2 linked regions of the Prosthecomicrobium sp. N25 genome follow. The protein of the gene in region 1 interacts with the protein of each later gene in a pairwise test. Links are inferred from orthologs where the notes say so. Each region holds a gene or a part of one and is shown on either strand. Other genes may lie near its edges.

Region 1 (7,062 bases):
ACCCCGCGTAGGTACGGACGAGGTGCAGGATCAGCAAGCCCGCCGCCACCAGGGCCAGCGCCCGTCCGAGCCGCTTGCCCCAGACCTCCACGGGGTCGGCCTGGTCCGCGTCGGCGGCGCCGAAATGCTCCGCGACCCGGTTCGCCGTCGTCTTCGCCGTGCCGGACAGGACCGTCTCGCTGTCCCGCTCCGCCCGGGCGAGCACCGCCTCGGCCTCCCGCCGCCGCTCCGCCTCGATCTCCTCGCGTCGGTTCATGGCGCGCCTCCTCGCCCGAGGGTTAGCACGGCTCCGCGCCGGCTTCAAAAAGGGGCCCGCCGCCCGGCCCAACGTCGGGTTTGCCCCGGGGGTCGTTCGGTGCTATCGCGCTCGCGAGATCCTCCTCCGTCTTCCGTCGAGCCCGCCGCCGGCCATCGGCGCCGGCTCGGCCACCCGAGGCCGCGCCATGTCCGTCGAAGCCAAGTCCATCGCCCCGCCCGACCGGGTCCCGGTCCGCCGCGCGCTCCTCTCCGTCTCCGACAAGACCGGCATCCTCGACCTCGCCCGCGCGCTGGCGGCCCGCGGCGTGACCCTCGTCTCCACCGGCGGGACCTCGAAGGCCCTGCAGGACGCGGGCCTCGCCGTCACCGACGTCTCCGAGGTCACCGGCTTCCCGGAGATCATGGACGGCCGCGTCAAGACCCTGCACCCCAAGGTCCACGGCGGCCTCCTCGCCGTGCGCGGCGACGAAGGCCACGCCGCCGCCATGGCGGCGCACGGCATCGAGGGCATCGACCTGCTGGTGGTCAATCTCTACCCCTTCCAGGACACCGTCGCGCGCACGAAGGACTGGGCGACCGCGATCGAGAACATCGACATCGGCGGGCCCGCCATGATCCGCGCCGCCGCCAAGAACCACGCCTACGTGGCGGTGGTGGTCGACCCGCGCCAGTACGCCGAGGTGCTCGCCGCCCTGGACGCCGGCGGCGGCGCCACCTCGCTGCGTCTGCGCAAGAAGCTCGCCCAGGAGGCCTTCGGCCGCACCGCCACCTACGACGCGGCGGTCTCCAACTGGCTGGCCGACCAGCTCGGCGACCCGAACCCGCGCTACCGCGCCCTCGGCGGCGAGCTCGTCGAGGTCATGCGCTACGGCGAGAACCCTCACCAGCTCGCCGCCTTCTACCGCACCGGCGAAGCGCGCCCGGGCGTCGCCACCGCCCGCCAGGTCCAGGGCAAGACCCTCTCCTACAACAACATCAATGACACCGACGCCGCCTACGAGCTGGTCGCCGAGTTCGACCCCAGGACCACGGCCGCCGTCGCCATCATCAAGCACGCCAATCCCTGCGGGGTGGCGGTCGGCAAGACCCTCAAGGAGGCCTACCTCAAGGCCCTCGCCTGCGACCCCGTCTCGGCCTTCGGCGGCATCGTGGCCCTGAACCGCCCGCTCGACGCCGAAGCGGCCGAGGAGATCGTCAAGATCTTCACCGAGGTGATCATCGCCCCCGACGCCGCCGAGGACGCCCAGGCGATCGTCGCCGCCAAGAAGAACCTGCGCCTGCTGATCGCCGGCGGCCTGCCGAAGCCCGGCGACATGGGCCTGACGGTCAGGACCGTGGCGGGCGGCTTCCTCGCCCAGACCCGCGACTTCGGCACCGTCGACGACATCGACCTGGAGACGAAGACCCGCCGCCAACCGACCGCGCGCGAGGAGAAGGACCTCGCCTTCGCGTTCCGGGTCGTCAAGCACGTGAAGTCCAACGCCATCGTGTTCGTCAAGGACGGCGCGACGGTCGGCATCGGCGCCGGCCAGATGAGCCGCGTCGACAGCGCCCGCATCGCCGTCCAGAAGGCCGCCGACGCCGCACGCGCGGCCGGGCTCGACGAGCCCCTGACCCGGGGCTCGGTCGCCGCCTCGGACGCCTTCTTCCCCTTCGCGGACGGACTGGAGACCATCGTGGCGGCCGGCGCCACCGCGGTGGTGCAGCCCGGCGGATCGATGCGAGACGACGAGGTGATCGAGGCCGCCGACAAGGCCGGGATCGCCATGGTGTTCACCGGCATGCGCCACTTCCGCCACTGAACGCTGGGGCCTCTCCACGCATCCGTGAAGGCGGCGCTTGACTTCTCGCATTGCCGTGCGCGGCCGCGGACCCTATAGCCTTTCTCCCGGAAGGTGCCGGAAAGAGCCGGCCCGCGCCCGCACGAGACCCGCATGGCCCTGATCGACTACGCCAATCCGACGCGCTTCCTCGGCCTCGTCGAACGGCTCGTGCCCTGGCTAGCCGCCGTGACCGGGATCGTGCTCGCGGTCGGTCTCGGCCTCGTCTTCGGCCTCGCCCCGGACGACTACCAGCAGGGCGCCACCGTCAAGATCATGTTCATCCACGTGCCGGCCGCCTGGCTCGCCATGTTCTCCTATTCGGTGATGGCGCTGTCCTCCCTCGGCACGCTGGTCTGGCGCCACCCGCTCGCGGACGTCTCCGCCAAGGCCGCCGCCCCGCTCGGCGCCGCCTTCACGTTCGTCTGCCTCGTCACCGGCTCCCTGTGGGGCAAGCCAATGTGGGGCACCTGGTGGGTCTGGGACGCGCGCCTGACCTCCGTGCTGGTCCTCTTCATCATGTATCTCGGCTTGATCGCCCTCTGGCAGACCCTCGAGGACCCGATCAAGGCGGGTCGCGCCGCCGCGGTCCTGACCCTGGTCGGCATCGTCAACATCCCGATCATCAAGTTCTCGGTCGACTGGTGGAACACGCTGCACCAGCCCGCCTCGGTGTTCCGGCTGGACGGCCCGACCATCCACGCCTCCATGCTCTGGCCGCTCCTCGTCACCGCCCTTGGCTTCACCCTCCTGTTCCTCACCCTCCACCTGATGGCCATGCGCAACGAGATCCTGCGCCGCCGGATCCGGACGCTCCGGATGATGCAGGCCGCCGCGGTGGCCGGGTGAGCGCGCTCATGTTCGGTCTCGGCCCGCACTGGGGATTCATCGTCGGCGCCTACGCGCTCGCCGGGCTCGTCATGGTCGGCCTCGTGGTTTGGGTCCTGGCCGACCTCAAGGCCCAGCGCCGCATCCTGGCCGACCTGGAAGCCCGCGGCGTCCGCCGCCGCTCCGCCCGCGACACCGACCCGGGAGCCGGCGAGCCATGACCGACCCCGGCCTCACCGAGGCCCCCCGTCGGGGCCGGTCGCTCCTGCTGATCCTCCCGCTCGTCCTCTTCCTGGCGCTCGCGGGCCTGTTCCTCTACCGCCTCGCCACCGGCGGCGGCACCTCGGAGGTGCCGTCCGCCTTGATCGGCCGACCCGTACCGGCCTTCGAGCTGCCGCCGCTCGAGGGCCTGAACCGCCAGGGCAACCCCGTCCCCGGCCTCGCCACGGCGGACCTCAAGGGCCGCGTGACGGTCGTCAACGTCTGGGCCTCCTGGTGCGTCCCCTGCCGGCAGGAGCACCCGATCCTGGAGGATCTCGCCAAGGACGGCCGCATCCGCGTGGTCGGCATCAACTACAAGGACGAGCCCGAGAACGCCCTGCGCTTCCTCGGCCAGCTCGGCAACCCCTTCGCGGCCGTGGGCACGGACCGCAAGGGCCGCACCGCCATCGACTGGGGCGTCTACGGCGTGCCCGAGACCTTCGTGGTCGCCGCCGACGGAACCATCGCGTACAAGTTCATCGGCCCGCTCTCGCCGGAAGGCCTGGAGGCGCGGCTGAAACCGGAGATCGAAAAGGCCCTCGCCCGCAAGTGACGGCCCGCGGAACCGGACGCCCGGCGAGCCGGTCCTCCCGGAGGTACCGACCATGCAGGACGAAGACATCCACGCCGGGCCGGCCCGGCCACCCGGCTTCCGCCGCACCGTCCCGCCCGGCGACACGCTGGAGCGCGACGTCTGCGGCCATTGCGGCTTCGTGGACTACCGCAACCCGAAGGTGATCGTCGGCTCGGTCGTGCGCGCGGCCGGCCTCGTCCTTCTCTGCCGGCGCGCCATCGAGCCGCGCCGGGGCTTCTGGACCCTGCCGGCCGGCTACCTGGAGCTCGGCGAGACCGCCGAGGACGGCGCCCGCCGGGAGGCCCGCGAGGAGGCCAACGCCGATATCCGCCTGCGCGGCCTGCTCGCCGTCTACTCGATCCCGCGCATCGGCCAGGTCCAGTTGATCTACCGCGCGGCGCTCGCCGGAGGCGTCGCGCCGGGTCCCGAGAGCCTGGAGGTGGCGCTCCTCCGTCCCGACGAGATCCCCTGGCGGGACCTCGCCTTTCCGTCGGTGGCCTGGGCGCTCCGGCAGGACGCCGAGGTCGAGGCGGGCCGGGCGTCGGGCCCTTTCGGCAATCCGGATGGCGAGACCGGCGACCGCTTCGCGCCCGGGGCGAGCGGCCTCTGAGACGGCCTCAGTCGCAGATCGGCACCTTGTGCCAGCCCACATGCGTCTCGCCGAGGGAATTGAGGTAGGGCCCGTAGACCCGCTGCCAGCGGCAGTCCGGCTCGTAGGCCTCGTCCGGCCCGAAGTCCACCGCCGGCGCGCGCCAGTGCGGATAGACCGGCACCCCGACATAGACCCCGCGCGACCGGTGCTCCGGCCAGGACTTCGGCCGGTGCCAGGCCGGGCCGTAGGTCTCCGGCTTGCGGACCCGCACCGACGGGGCGCCGAGGTACCGTTCCGACGGGGTGAGCGCATAGGGATCGCCCGCCCAGGCCGGCAAACCGGGCAGGGCGACGATCAGGAAGGCGAGCGCGGCCGGGCGAATCGGCATGGCGGGTCCTCGATGGTCCACGCCCGAGAGGAACGCGGCGGCCGCGCGAAGGCAAGCCTGTCCGCCGCCGGCCCCGGCCCGGCGCATGAAAAAAGCCGGGGCACGAGGCCCCGGCAGGCTCGAGGATCGCCAGGCGAAGGGTCGGTCAGTAGCAGACGCGCTTCGAAACCCAGGCCGGACCGTGGTACGTCCAGATCTGACGGGGCTTCCAGAAGCAGCTGTGATAGGCGGGATAATAGAAGCGCGGCCGGTAGAAGTGGCCATGGAAGCCGTGGTGGCCGTGCTTGACCTTGACGAAATAGCCGGCCTCGGCCGACGAGGTCGTGGCGGCCGTCATGCCGGTCGCCAGGGTGGCGGCAGCCGCGATGGCCAGCATGGTGGACTTCAGAGACATCGTTCACTCCTGTCAGGTGCGAGGCCGGAGATGGCCTCTCGATGGTGGAAAGCTTGCACCAGCCTGACTGAACCCCCTCTGAGAGTGACATTTAGCTGACGTTCACCGGCGAGGATTTTCGCCGACGGCGCGGAACGTTTTCGCCGGAGGCGCGTTTCCCGAGGTCGAGCCGGCGGGCTCGGCCGGACCCTCCGTCGACAGGCGGGCACCGCACAGAACGAAATCCGCCGCGGCGCCTCGGAGCCGATGCATGTCCCCTGCCGGTAGCCTCTACGGTCCGCTCGTCCTCCTCTCGATCGCCATCGCCGTCGTATCCTCCTATACCGCGCTCGACGTGGCGGGCCGGGTTCGATCGACGCGCGGGGGCCACGGCACCGCCTGGATCGCGATCGCGGCGCTCGCGCTCGGCGGCGGCATCTGGGCCATGCACTTCATCGCCCTGCTGGCGCTCGACATCGCCCCCTCGCTGCGGTTCGACCCGCTCCTGTCGTTCGCCTCCTTCGCGCTGGCCGTGGTGGCGGGGGCGATCGGCTTCGCCGCGGTCGCCATGGGGCGCGTTCATTTCGCCGTCGTGGCGGCGGCCGGGACCGTGATGGGCGTCGGCATCGCTGGCATGCACCTGCTCGGCATGGCGGCCATCGGCTACTCCGGCCACATCCGCCATGACCAGAGCTACCATGCCGCCGCGGTCCTGATCGCCGTCCTGGCCTCCACGGCCGCCCTCCGGGTCGCCAGTCTGCCGGTGGGCGTGACCCAGAGGGTGGCCGGGGCACTGATCCTCGGCACGGCGATCTCGGGCATGCATTACACCGCCATGGCGGGAACCGCCTTCCAGCCCGGCCAGTCGCTGGGGCCGGAGACCGGCTTCGACGCCACCACGCTGGCCATGGCGGTCGCCGCCGTGACGGTGCTGGTCCTGTTCCTCTCGCTGGTCGCCTCCGCGATGGACGAGCGCGCCGAACGGATCGCCCGGCGCGAGCGCGAGGCCCTCATCGAGAGCGAGCGGCGCTTCCGCATCCTGGTCGAGGGCGTGACCGACTACGCCATCTTCATGCTGAGCCCCGACGGCAAGGTCACCAACTGGAACAGCGGCGCGCGCCGCATCAAGGGCTACACGGCCGAGGAGATCGTGGGCAAACCCTACGAGATCTTCTACACCCCCGAGGACCGCGCCCGCGGCGAGCCCCGGCGCGCCCTCGAGAGCGCGCGCCGGGACGGCAAGTTCGAGGCCGAGGGCTGGCGCCTGCGCAAGGACGGAACCCGCTTCTGGGCCTCGGTCGTCCTCGACGCGATCCGCGACCCGGAAGGCCGGCTCGTCGGCTTCGCCAAGGTCACGCGCGACGCGACCGAACGGCGGGAGGCGCAGAAGAAGCTCGATGACGCCCGCCAGCAGCTCCTGATGATCCAGAAGCTCGACGCCATCGGCCAGCTGACCGGGGGCGTCGCGCACGACTTCAACAACCTTCTGGCGGTGATCATCGGCAACCTTGAACTGCTCAAGAAGAAGTTGCCGGACGATCCGAAGGCCCGGCGCCTGCTCGAAACCGCCATGAAGGGCGCCGAGCGCGGCGCCGCCCTGACGAGCCGGATGCTCTCCTTCGCGAGGCGCCAGGACCTCCGGCCCGAGCCGCGCGACATCCCGGCCCTCGTCCGCGGCATGGCGGACCTGCTGCAGCGCTCCCTCGGCCCTGCGGTGATGATCGAGACCCGCTTCCCGCTCGACCTGCCGCCCGCCCTCGTCGACGCCAACCAGTTCGAACTCGCCCTCGTCAACCTCGCCGTCAACGCGCGGGACGCCATGCCGGACGGCGGCACGCTGACGATCTCGGCGGCCGAGCGGACGATCCAGCCAGGGACCGGCCGGCTCGGCGAGCCGCCCGCGGGCAACTACGTCTGCCTGTCGGTGACCGACACCGGCAGCGGCATGGACCCCGAAACCCTCGCCAA
Region 2 (7,299 bases), on another replicon or contig:
CAGCCGGTCGGAGCCATCGCGGCCGACGGCGACGTGCCGGTCAAGCAGGTCGGCCGGATCCGCCGCGCCTCGCTCGCCCCCCTCTGGACCTGGATCACCCGCGATCTGCTGCCGGGCCCTCACGCCGAGGCCCTGCGAGCCGAGGGCGCAGGGGATCTCGCCGGCACTGCCCGCGCCTTCCGCCGCGAGATCGCGCGCGCCGTCGTCGAGGCGCTCCGGGCGGCCGAGACGGACCCCCGCGCCTGGCAGAAGCTCGCCCTGCACGCCGGTGGCGACATGGTCGCGCGGGACCTGCGGGACGTCGTCTACGTGCTGCAGCGCGACACGCAGTTCGCTGCCCTCGTCCAGCAGTTGCCGCGTCAGATCGGCCCCGCCGAAGTCGGCGACGCCGGCCTTCTCCAGATCCTGCGCGGCGTCGTCGAGCAATCCGTGATCTCCGCCGCCTTCGTGGGCGCGGTCCTTCTCCAGCGCACCGCCTCGCCCTGGCTCCTGGCCCAGCTCGCCGTCAAGCTCACCGGCACCTCCGACGCCCGCCTGCTGCACACCGGGCGCTACGGTGCCTTCATCGACGTCGTCATCTCCGAGGCCGAGCGGCAGGTGGAAATCCTCCGCCAGTCCACCGCGACCCGTCCGGAACGGGCCCAGGCGCGGGCGGCGCTCCGGGAGTTCCACGACATCCTGCGCAACCTGCGCTTCGGCATCGAGGTCGACGACGTACCGGTCTGGTTCAAGCGCATCGCGGCCGCGCGCCGGGACATCTCCGAGGTGGTCGGCCGCGAAGTCGAGAACACGTCCGGGCTGGTCCGCCGCGCCCTAAGGGTCGAGACGCTCAACGGCGGCTTCGGCGGCGGCTGGGATGCCGACGCCTTCGAGGACGCCGAGTTCGCCGTCAGGCTGCTGGTCGAGGCGCGCGCCTGCCAGGACAGCCTCGCCCTCAACGATCTCCTCGTCCGCACCCGCAAGCAGCTGGAACCGACCCTCCAGGTCCTGTCCGACAAGCTGATGGCCGATCTGAAGTCGAATGCCGCGCTCGATCGGGACGCCATGCTGGCCGCCGTCGATGGCTCGATCCGCCTGACCGCCATCGTGTTCGGCGAGGAACTGGCCGCGATCCAGCGCAAGAGCCGCGACCTGGCCCTGCAGCGTCCGGCCGGCCGGGCGCACGGCTGACGGCCTACGGCAGGCCGCGCGCCCCTTGACGGCGATCAAACCCTTGCCATCTTGGCCGGGCTAAGGAGGGTCCGCCATTGCGGTGGTGCCCCGGGAAGGATACCTGAGGCGGCAGGAGTCCGGTCCGTCGATCCGGCCGCAGGGCTCCCCCGGAAGATCTGGTCGCCCGAAAGCCCGGCAACATGCTCCTTTGGATCGTCTTCGCTGCCATGACTGCCCTTGCGGCGCTCGCCGTCCTGGCGCCCGCCTCGCGGGCCGCCCGGCGGGCCGCGGGGGCGGAGGCGAACGACGTCCACGTCTACAAGGACCAGCTCGCCGAAGTCGACCGCGACCTGGATCGTGGCCTGATCGCTCCGGCGGAGGCCGATGCCGCCCGTACCGAGATCGCCCGGCGGCTGCTGAAGTCGGCGCGCAACGCCGAGGAGACCGCCGGCGGTTCCGCCGGCCGACGCGGGTGGGTTGCCGCGGGCGCCGGGGTGGTGGCCGTCCCGGCCGTCGCCCTCGGCCTCTACCTCTCCCTCGGCCAGCCCGACCTGCCGGACCAGCCGCTCGCCACGCGGCTCGCGCGGGCCCCCGACCAGCAGACCATCGACGACCTGGTCGCCCGTGTCGAGGCGCACCTCGCCCAGAAGCCCGAGGACGGGCAGGGCTGGGAGGTGCTCGCCCCGGTCTACATGCGCCTGAACCGGCCAGCCGACGCCGCCCGCGCCTACGGCAACGCCATCCGGCTGCTCGGGTCCGATGCGCGCCGGCAGTTCGGCCACGGCATGGCCCTGACGGCCGCCGCCGGCGGCGTCGTCACCGCGGAGGCCCGCGACGCCTTCCAGAGGTCGGTCGAGGCCGACCCCGGCCAGGTCCCGTCCCGGATGTATCTCGCCCTCGCCCTCACCCAGGAAGGTCGCCACGCCGACGCGGTCGCGGCCTGGAAGGCGATCGTCGATGCCGCCAAGGGAGACGAGCCTTGGCTCGAACCCGCCCGGCGCGAGCTCGCTGCCGCGGAGAGCGCGGCCGGCCTGCCGCCCTCCGCGCCCAAGGCCCCGCCGTCCGCCCAGGCGCCGGGTCCCGGAGCCGACGAGGTCGCGGCCGCCGAGTCCATGCCGCCGGCCGACCGCAAGGCCATGATCGAGGGCATGGTCGCCCGCCTCGGCGAGCGGCTCGCCGCCGGCGGCGGCAGCGTCGAGGAATGGACCCGCCTGATCCGCTCGCTCGCCGTCCTCGGCCGTACCGAGGAGGCCCGCGACGCCGCCCGCAAGGCGCTGGCGGCCGTGGGGGCGAACGCCACGGACCGGGCGCGCATCGAGGAAGTGTCGAAGGGGCTGGGGCTGGCCCTGTGAGGAGCGGGACGGGTCCGGGCGTCGGCCCGGGCGGACGGTCCCGCATGGAGACGAGGGGAGGGGAGCCGCTGCCGGCGCCGCCGGACGGCCCCTGCGAGGAGCGATGACGAGGAAGCAGAGACGCCTGACCCTGATCGGAACCGCCGGCGCCGTCCTGACGCTCGCCGCGGGGCTCGTCGCCTACGCGCTGACCGACCGGATCGTGTTCTTCAACAGCCCGAGCGACGTGCTCGCCAAGACCCTGCCGCCCGACCAGCGCATCCGCCTTGGCGGCCTCGTCAAGGAAGGGTCGGTGAAGCGCGGAGACGGCACCACGGTCCGCTTCGAGGTGACCGACACGGTCGCCTCGATCCCGGTCACCTACACCGGCATCCTTCCGGACCTCTTCCGCGAGGGCCAGGGCGTGGTCACCGAGGGCAAGGTCGGGCCGGACGGCTTGTTCCGGGCCGACAGCGTGCTCGCCAAGCACGACGAGAACTACATGCCGAAGGAAGTCGCCGAGAGCCTCAAGAAACAGGGGCACTGGCAAGGCGAGACCCAGGCGAAGAAGTGAGGCGTCCTGGCGGCCGAGGGGGCCGCGGGACGCGCAAGGGGCCGCCGGCCCCGCTCGAGGACGGACGGAAGCCATGCTGGTCGAGATCGGACATTACGCCCTGGTGCTGGCCTTCGCGCTGGCCGTCGTCCAATCGGTCCTGCCGATCTGGGGGGCCCGCACCCGGGACGCTCAGCTGATGGCGGTCGCCGCGCCCGCCGCCCTGGCGCAATTCCTCTTCGTCGGCATCGCCTTCGGCCTGCTGACCCATGCCTACCTGGTCTCGGACTTCTCGGTCCTGAACGTCGCCGAGAATTCCCACTCCCTGAAGCCCTTGATCTTCAAGGTGAGCGGCGTCTGGGGGAACCACGAGGGCTCCATGCTCCTGTGGGTGCTGATCCTCGCCCTCTTCGGCGCCCTGGTCGCCGCCTTCGGCCGCAACCTGCCGGAGTCCCTGAAGGCCAATGTCCTCGCCGTCCAGGCCTGGGTGGCGAGCGCCTTCCTGCTCTTCATCCTGACGACGTCCAATCCCTTTGCCCGCCTCGACCCGGCGCCCCTCGAGGGCCGGGACCTCAATCCGATCCTGCAGGATTTCGGCCTCGCCGTTCACCCGCCGCTCCTCTACCTCGGCTATGTCGGCTTCTCGATCTCCTTCGCCTTCGCGGTCGCGGCCCTGATCGACGGGCGCATCGACGCCGCCTGGGCCCGCTGGGTCCGGCCCTGGACGCTCGCCGCCTGGATCTTCCTGACGCTCGGCATCGCGATGGGCTCCTACTGGGCCTACTACGAGCTCGGCTGGGGCGGCTGGTGGTTCTGGGACCCGGTCGAGAACGCCAGCTTCATGCCCTGGCTGGCCGGCACGGCGCTGCTGCACTCCGCCATCGTCATGGAGAAGCGCAACGCCCTGAAGGTCTGGACGATCCTGCTGGCGATCCTGACCTTCTCGCTCTCGCTGCTCGGAACCTTCCTGGTCCGCTCCGGCGTGCTCACCTCCGTGCATGCCTTCGCGACGGACCCGGCCCGGGGCGTCTTCATCCTCGCCATCCTGGTCCTCTTCATCGGCGGGTCGCTGGCGCTCTTCGCCTGGCGCGCCTCGACCCTGACGCAGGGCGGCATCTTCGCCCCGATCAGCCGCGAAGGCGCGCTCGTCTTCAACAACCTGTTCCTGACCGCCTCCTGCGCCGCCGTGCTGATCGGCACGCTCTACCCGCTCGCCCTCGAGGCCATCAACGGCGACAAGATCTCGGTCGGAGCGCCCTTCTTCAACCTGACCTTCGGGCCCCTGATCCTGCCGCTCCTGCTCGCCGTCCCGATCGGGCCCTTCCTGGCCTGGAAGCGCGGCGACCTGCTCGCCGCCGCCCAGCGGCTGTCCGTCGCCTTCGCGCTCGCCGCCGCCGCCATCGTGGCGACCTGGTGGGCGACGCGCGGCGGGCCGGTCCTGGCGGCCTTCGGGGTCGGTCTCGCAGTTTGGCTCATAGCCGGCGCGCTCGCCGAGACGGCCTATCGCGTCAAGCTCTTCGCCGAGCCGCTCGATGTCTCGCTCCGCCGGGCCAGGGGCCTGCCGGGCTCCGCCTGGGGCATGATGATCGCCCACATCGGCATCGGCCTCACCGTCCTCGGCGTCGTCGCCGAGAGCGCCTGGAAGGTGGAGAGCATCGTCGCCCTGAAGCCGGGCGAGACGGTCTCGATCGCCCGCTACCAGGTCACCTACGAGGGCACCAGCCCCCGCCAGATGGAGAACTACCAGGAGCAGAGCGGCCTCTTCACGGTCCGGGACGGCAACCGGGTCGTCGCCGTGATGCGCCCCGCCAAGCGCTTCTACCCGGCCCGCCAGATGCCGACGACCGAAGCCGCCATCGCCCAATTCGACCTCTACACCTCCAACCTCTACATCTCGCTCGGCGACGCCCAGCAGGACGGCGGCGTGGCAGTGCGCATATACTGGAAGCCGCTCGTCAATTTCATCTGGTACGGCTGCGTCGTGATGGCCTTCGGCGGCCTCCTGTCGCTCGCCGACCGCCGCCTGCGCGTCGGCGCCCCGACCCCGGCGCGGCCGGCGCCGAGGATCGCCGCCGGAGCCGCCGAATGACGGCCCTCCTCAGCCGCATCGTCCTCGCCGCCGCGCTCGCCGCCGCCGCGGCGGGGCCGGTCCGGGCCGTCCAGCCCGACGAAATCCTCCCCGATCCGGCCCTCGAGAGGCGGGCCCGCGAGATTTCGGCGGAACTCCGCTGCATGGTCTGCCAGAACCAGTCCATCGACGATTCGGACGCCCCGCTCGCCAAGGACCTGCGGGTGCTGGTGCGCGATCGCCTCAAGGCCGGCGACAGCAACGAGGCCGTCAAGGAGTTCCTGGTCGACCGCTACGGCCAGTTCGTGCTCCTGAAGCCCCGCTTCGAATGGGAGACCGCCGTCCTCTGGCTGACCCCCTTCGTCGTCCTCGGCCTCGGCGCCCTCGCGGTTGTGACCGCCTCCCGCCGCCGCCGTCCGGCCCAGGGGGCCGATGCGGTCCTATCGGAGGACGAGAGGAAGCGGCTCGACGATCTCCTGTCCGGATCCTGAGCTGTCGACCGCATACGGGACATTACGAAGATTTAATCCGCCCGACAGTGCACGTTAAGGCGGCGACCTCCATCTTGTCGGTCATCAGCGGCACGCCCAGGCCAAGAGGGCGCCGGCCGCGTCAGAGATGAACCCCGATTGGACGGAGTGACTCCGCAATGATCGACCAAGTGAAATCCGCCGCCGGCATTCTCGCCGGCAAGCGCAAGGCCCTCCTCGCCGGCGTGCTGTCGCTCGGCATGGTCGGCGCTCTCGCCGCCGAGGGCGTCCTCACCGCCGTTCCCCCGGCGAGCGCCCAGGCCGTCACGGCCCCGACCGCCCCGCAGAACGGGCACGCCATCAACACCTTCTCGTTCGCCGACGTGGTCGACCGGGTCGCCCCGGCCGTGGTCTCGATCCGCGTGCAGGGCGAGCAGGAGGCCCCCAACATGGTCCAGGGCCTGCCGGACCTCCCGGAGGGCAACCCGCTCGAGCGCTTCTTCCGCGAATACGGCGAGCGCAACATGCCCGGTCAGCGCGGCCGCAACGAGCGACCCCCGATGCAGCGCGTGATGTCCCAAGGCTCGGGCTTCATCATCGCCCCGGAGGGCAAGATCGTCACCAACTTCCACGTCGTGAAGGGCGCCAAGGAGGTGACCGTCGTCACCAACGACGGCAACGAGTACCGCGCCAAGGTGATCGGCTCCGACGAGAAGACCGACGTCGCGGTCGTCCAGATCGACGAGAAGGGCCGGACCTTCCCGACCGTCTCCTTCGCCCGTACCGACATCCGTGTCGGCGACTGGGTCCTCGCCGTCGGCAATCCCTTCGGGCTCGGCGGCAGCGTGACGGCCGGCATCGTCTCGGCCCGCGGACGCGAGATCGGCGCCGGTCCCTACGACGACTTCCTGCAGATCGACGCCCCGATCAACCGCGGCAACTCCGGCGGGCCGACCTTCAATCTCGCCGGCGAGGTGGTGGGCGTGAACACGGCCATCTTTTCGCCCTCCGGCGGTTCGGTCGGCATCGGCTTCGCCATCCCGACCGCGACGGTGGAGCGGGTGATCGCCCAGCTCGAGCGCAACGGCGAGGTGGTGCGCGGCTGGCTCGGCGTCCAGATCCAGCCGATCAACCGCGACATCGCGGACGGCCTGGGCCTGAAGGACGCCCGCGGCGCCCTCGTCTCCGAGCCGCAGCCGGACTCGCCCGCCGCCAAGGCCGGCATCCGCTCCGGCGACGCCATCCTGGCCGTCGACGGCAAGGCCGTGCGCAACCCGCGCGATCTCGCCCGCACCATCGCCGACTACGACCCGGGCGCCTCCGTGCGCATCACGGTCCTGCGCGGCGGCAAGGAGCAGGATGTCACCGTCGTGCTCGGCAAGCTGCCGGCCGAGACCCCGCGGGAGGCGAACAACCGCCGCGGCGGCGGCACGGACGGCGCCCCCGCGTCGCTCGCCGACCTCGGCCTCGCGGTCGCGCCGGCCGGCGACGTCGGCTCCGGCGACCGCGGCGTCGCGGTCGTCCGCGTCGACCCGAACGGGCCGGCGGCGAGCCGCGGCATCGAGGTGGGCGACGTCATCCTGGAGGTCCAGGGCCGCACCGTCGCGACGCCGCGCGACATGACGGATGCGATCCGCTCCGCCCGCACCGACGGCCGCAAGACGGTCCTCGCCCGGGTCAAGCGCGGCGAGCAGACCCGCTTCGTGCCGTTGCCGGTCGCCGGCT

Evidence for each region. The genes of interacting proteins can lie anywhere in the genome.
Region 2: the proteins of WBG79_RS16085 (region 1) and ccmE interact in binary tests that used the Escherichia coli proteins (3 or more experiments, as listed by UniProt). The link is inferred for Prosthecomicrobium sp. N25 from one-to-one orthologs.

The regions. Positions count from the first base shown.
Region 1 is NZ_JBBCAT010000002.1:266,895-273,956, reverse strand. What follows is about bases 1,319-4,059. They hold WBG79_RS16085 (heme ABC transporter permease), read left to right. Parts: upstream 1,319-2,192; coding sequence 2,193-2,927; downstream 2,928-4,059. Other genes in these bases: WBG79_RS16070 (NUDIX hydrolase), read left to right, coding at 3,773-4,059; WBG79_RS16075 (DsbE family thiol:disulfide interchange protein), read left to right, coding at 3,124-3,720; ccmD (heme exporter protein CcmD), read left to right, coding at 2,936-3,127; purH (bifunctional phosphoribosylaminoimidazolecarboxamide formyltransferase/IMP cyclohydrolase), read left to right, coding at 1,319-2,060. Outside these bases: WBG79_RS16095 (hypothetical protein), read right to left, coding at 1-256; more of purH, read left to right, coding at 444-1,318; more of WBG79_RS16070, read left to right, coding at 4,060-4,351; WBG79_RS16065 (hypothetical protein), read right to left, coding at 4,359-4,721; WBG79_RS16060 (hypothetical protein), read right to left, coding at 4,867-5,115; WBG79_RS16055 (MHYT domain-containing protein), read left to right, coding at 5,366-7,062. UniProt on the Escherichia coli protein: Required for the export of heme to the periplasm for the biogenesis of c-type cytochromes.
Region 2 is NZ_JBBCAT010000001.1:1,537,938-1,545,236, forward strand. The notes cover bases 1,355-4,332. They hold ccmE (cytochrome c maturation protein CcmE), read left to right. Parts: upstream 1,355-2,607; coding sequence 2,608-3,057; downstream 3,058-4,332. Other genes in these bases: ccmI (c-type cytochrome biogenesis protein CcmI), read left to right, coding at 1,355-2,504; WBG79_RS07015 (heme lyase CcmF/NrfE family subunit), read left to right, coding at 3,131-4,332. In the rest of the region: WBG79_RS07000 (hypothetical protein), read left to right, coding at 1-1,170; more of ccmI, read left to right, coding at 1,353-1,354; more of WBG79_RS07015, read left to right, coding at 4,333-5,125; WBG79_RS07020 (cytochrome c-type biogenesis protein), read left to right, coding at 5,122-5,595; WBG79_RS07025 (Do family serine endopeptidase), read left to right, coding at 5,754-7,299. UniProt on the Escherichia coli protein: Heme chaperone required for the biogenesis of c-type cytochromes. Transiently binds heme delivered by CcmC and transfers the heme to apo-cytochromes in a process facilitated by CcmF and CcmH.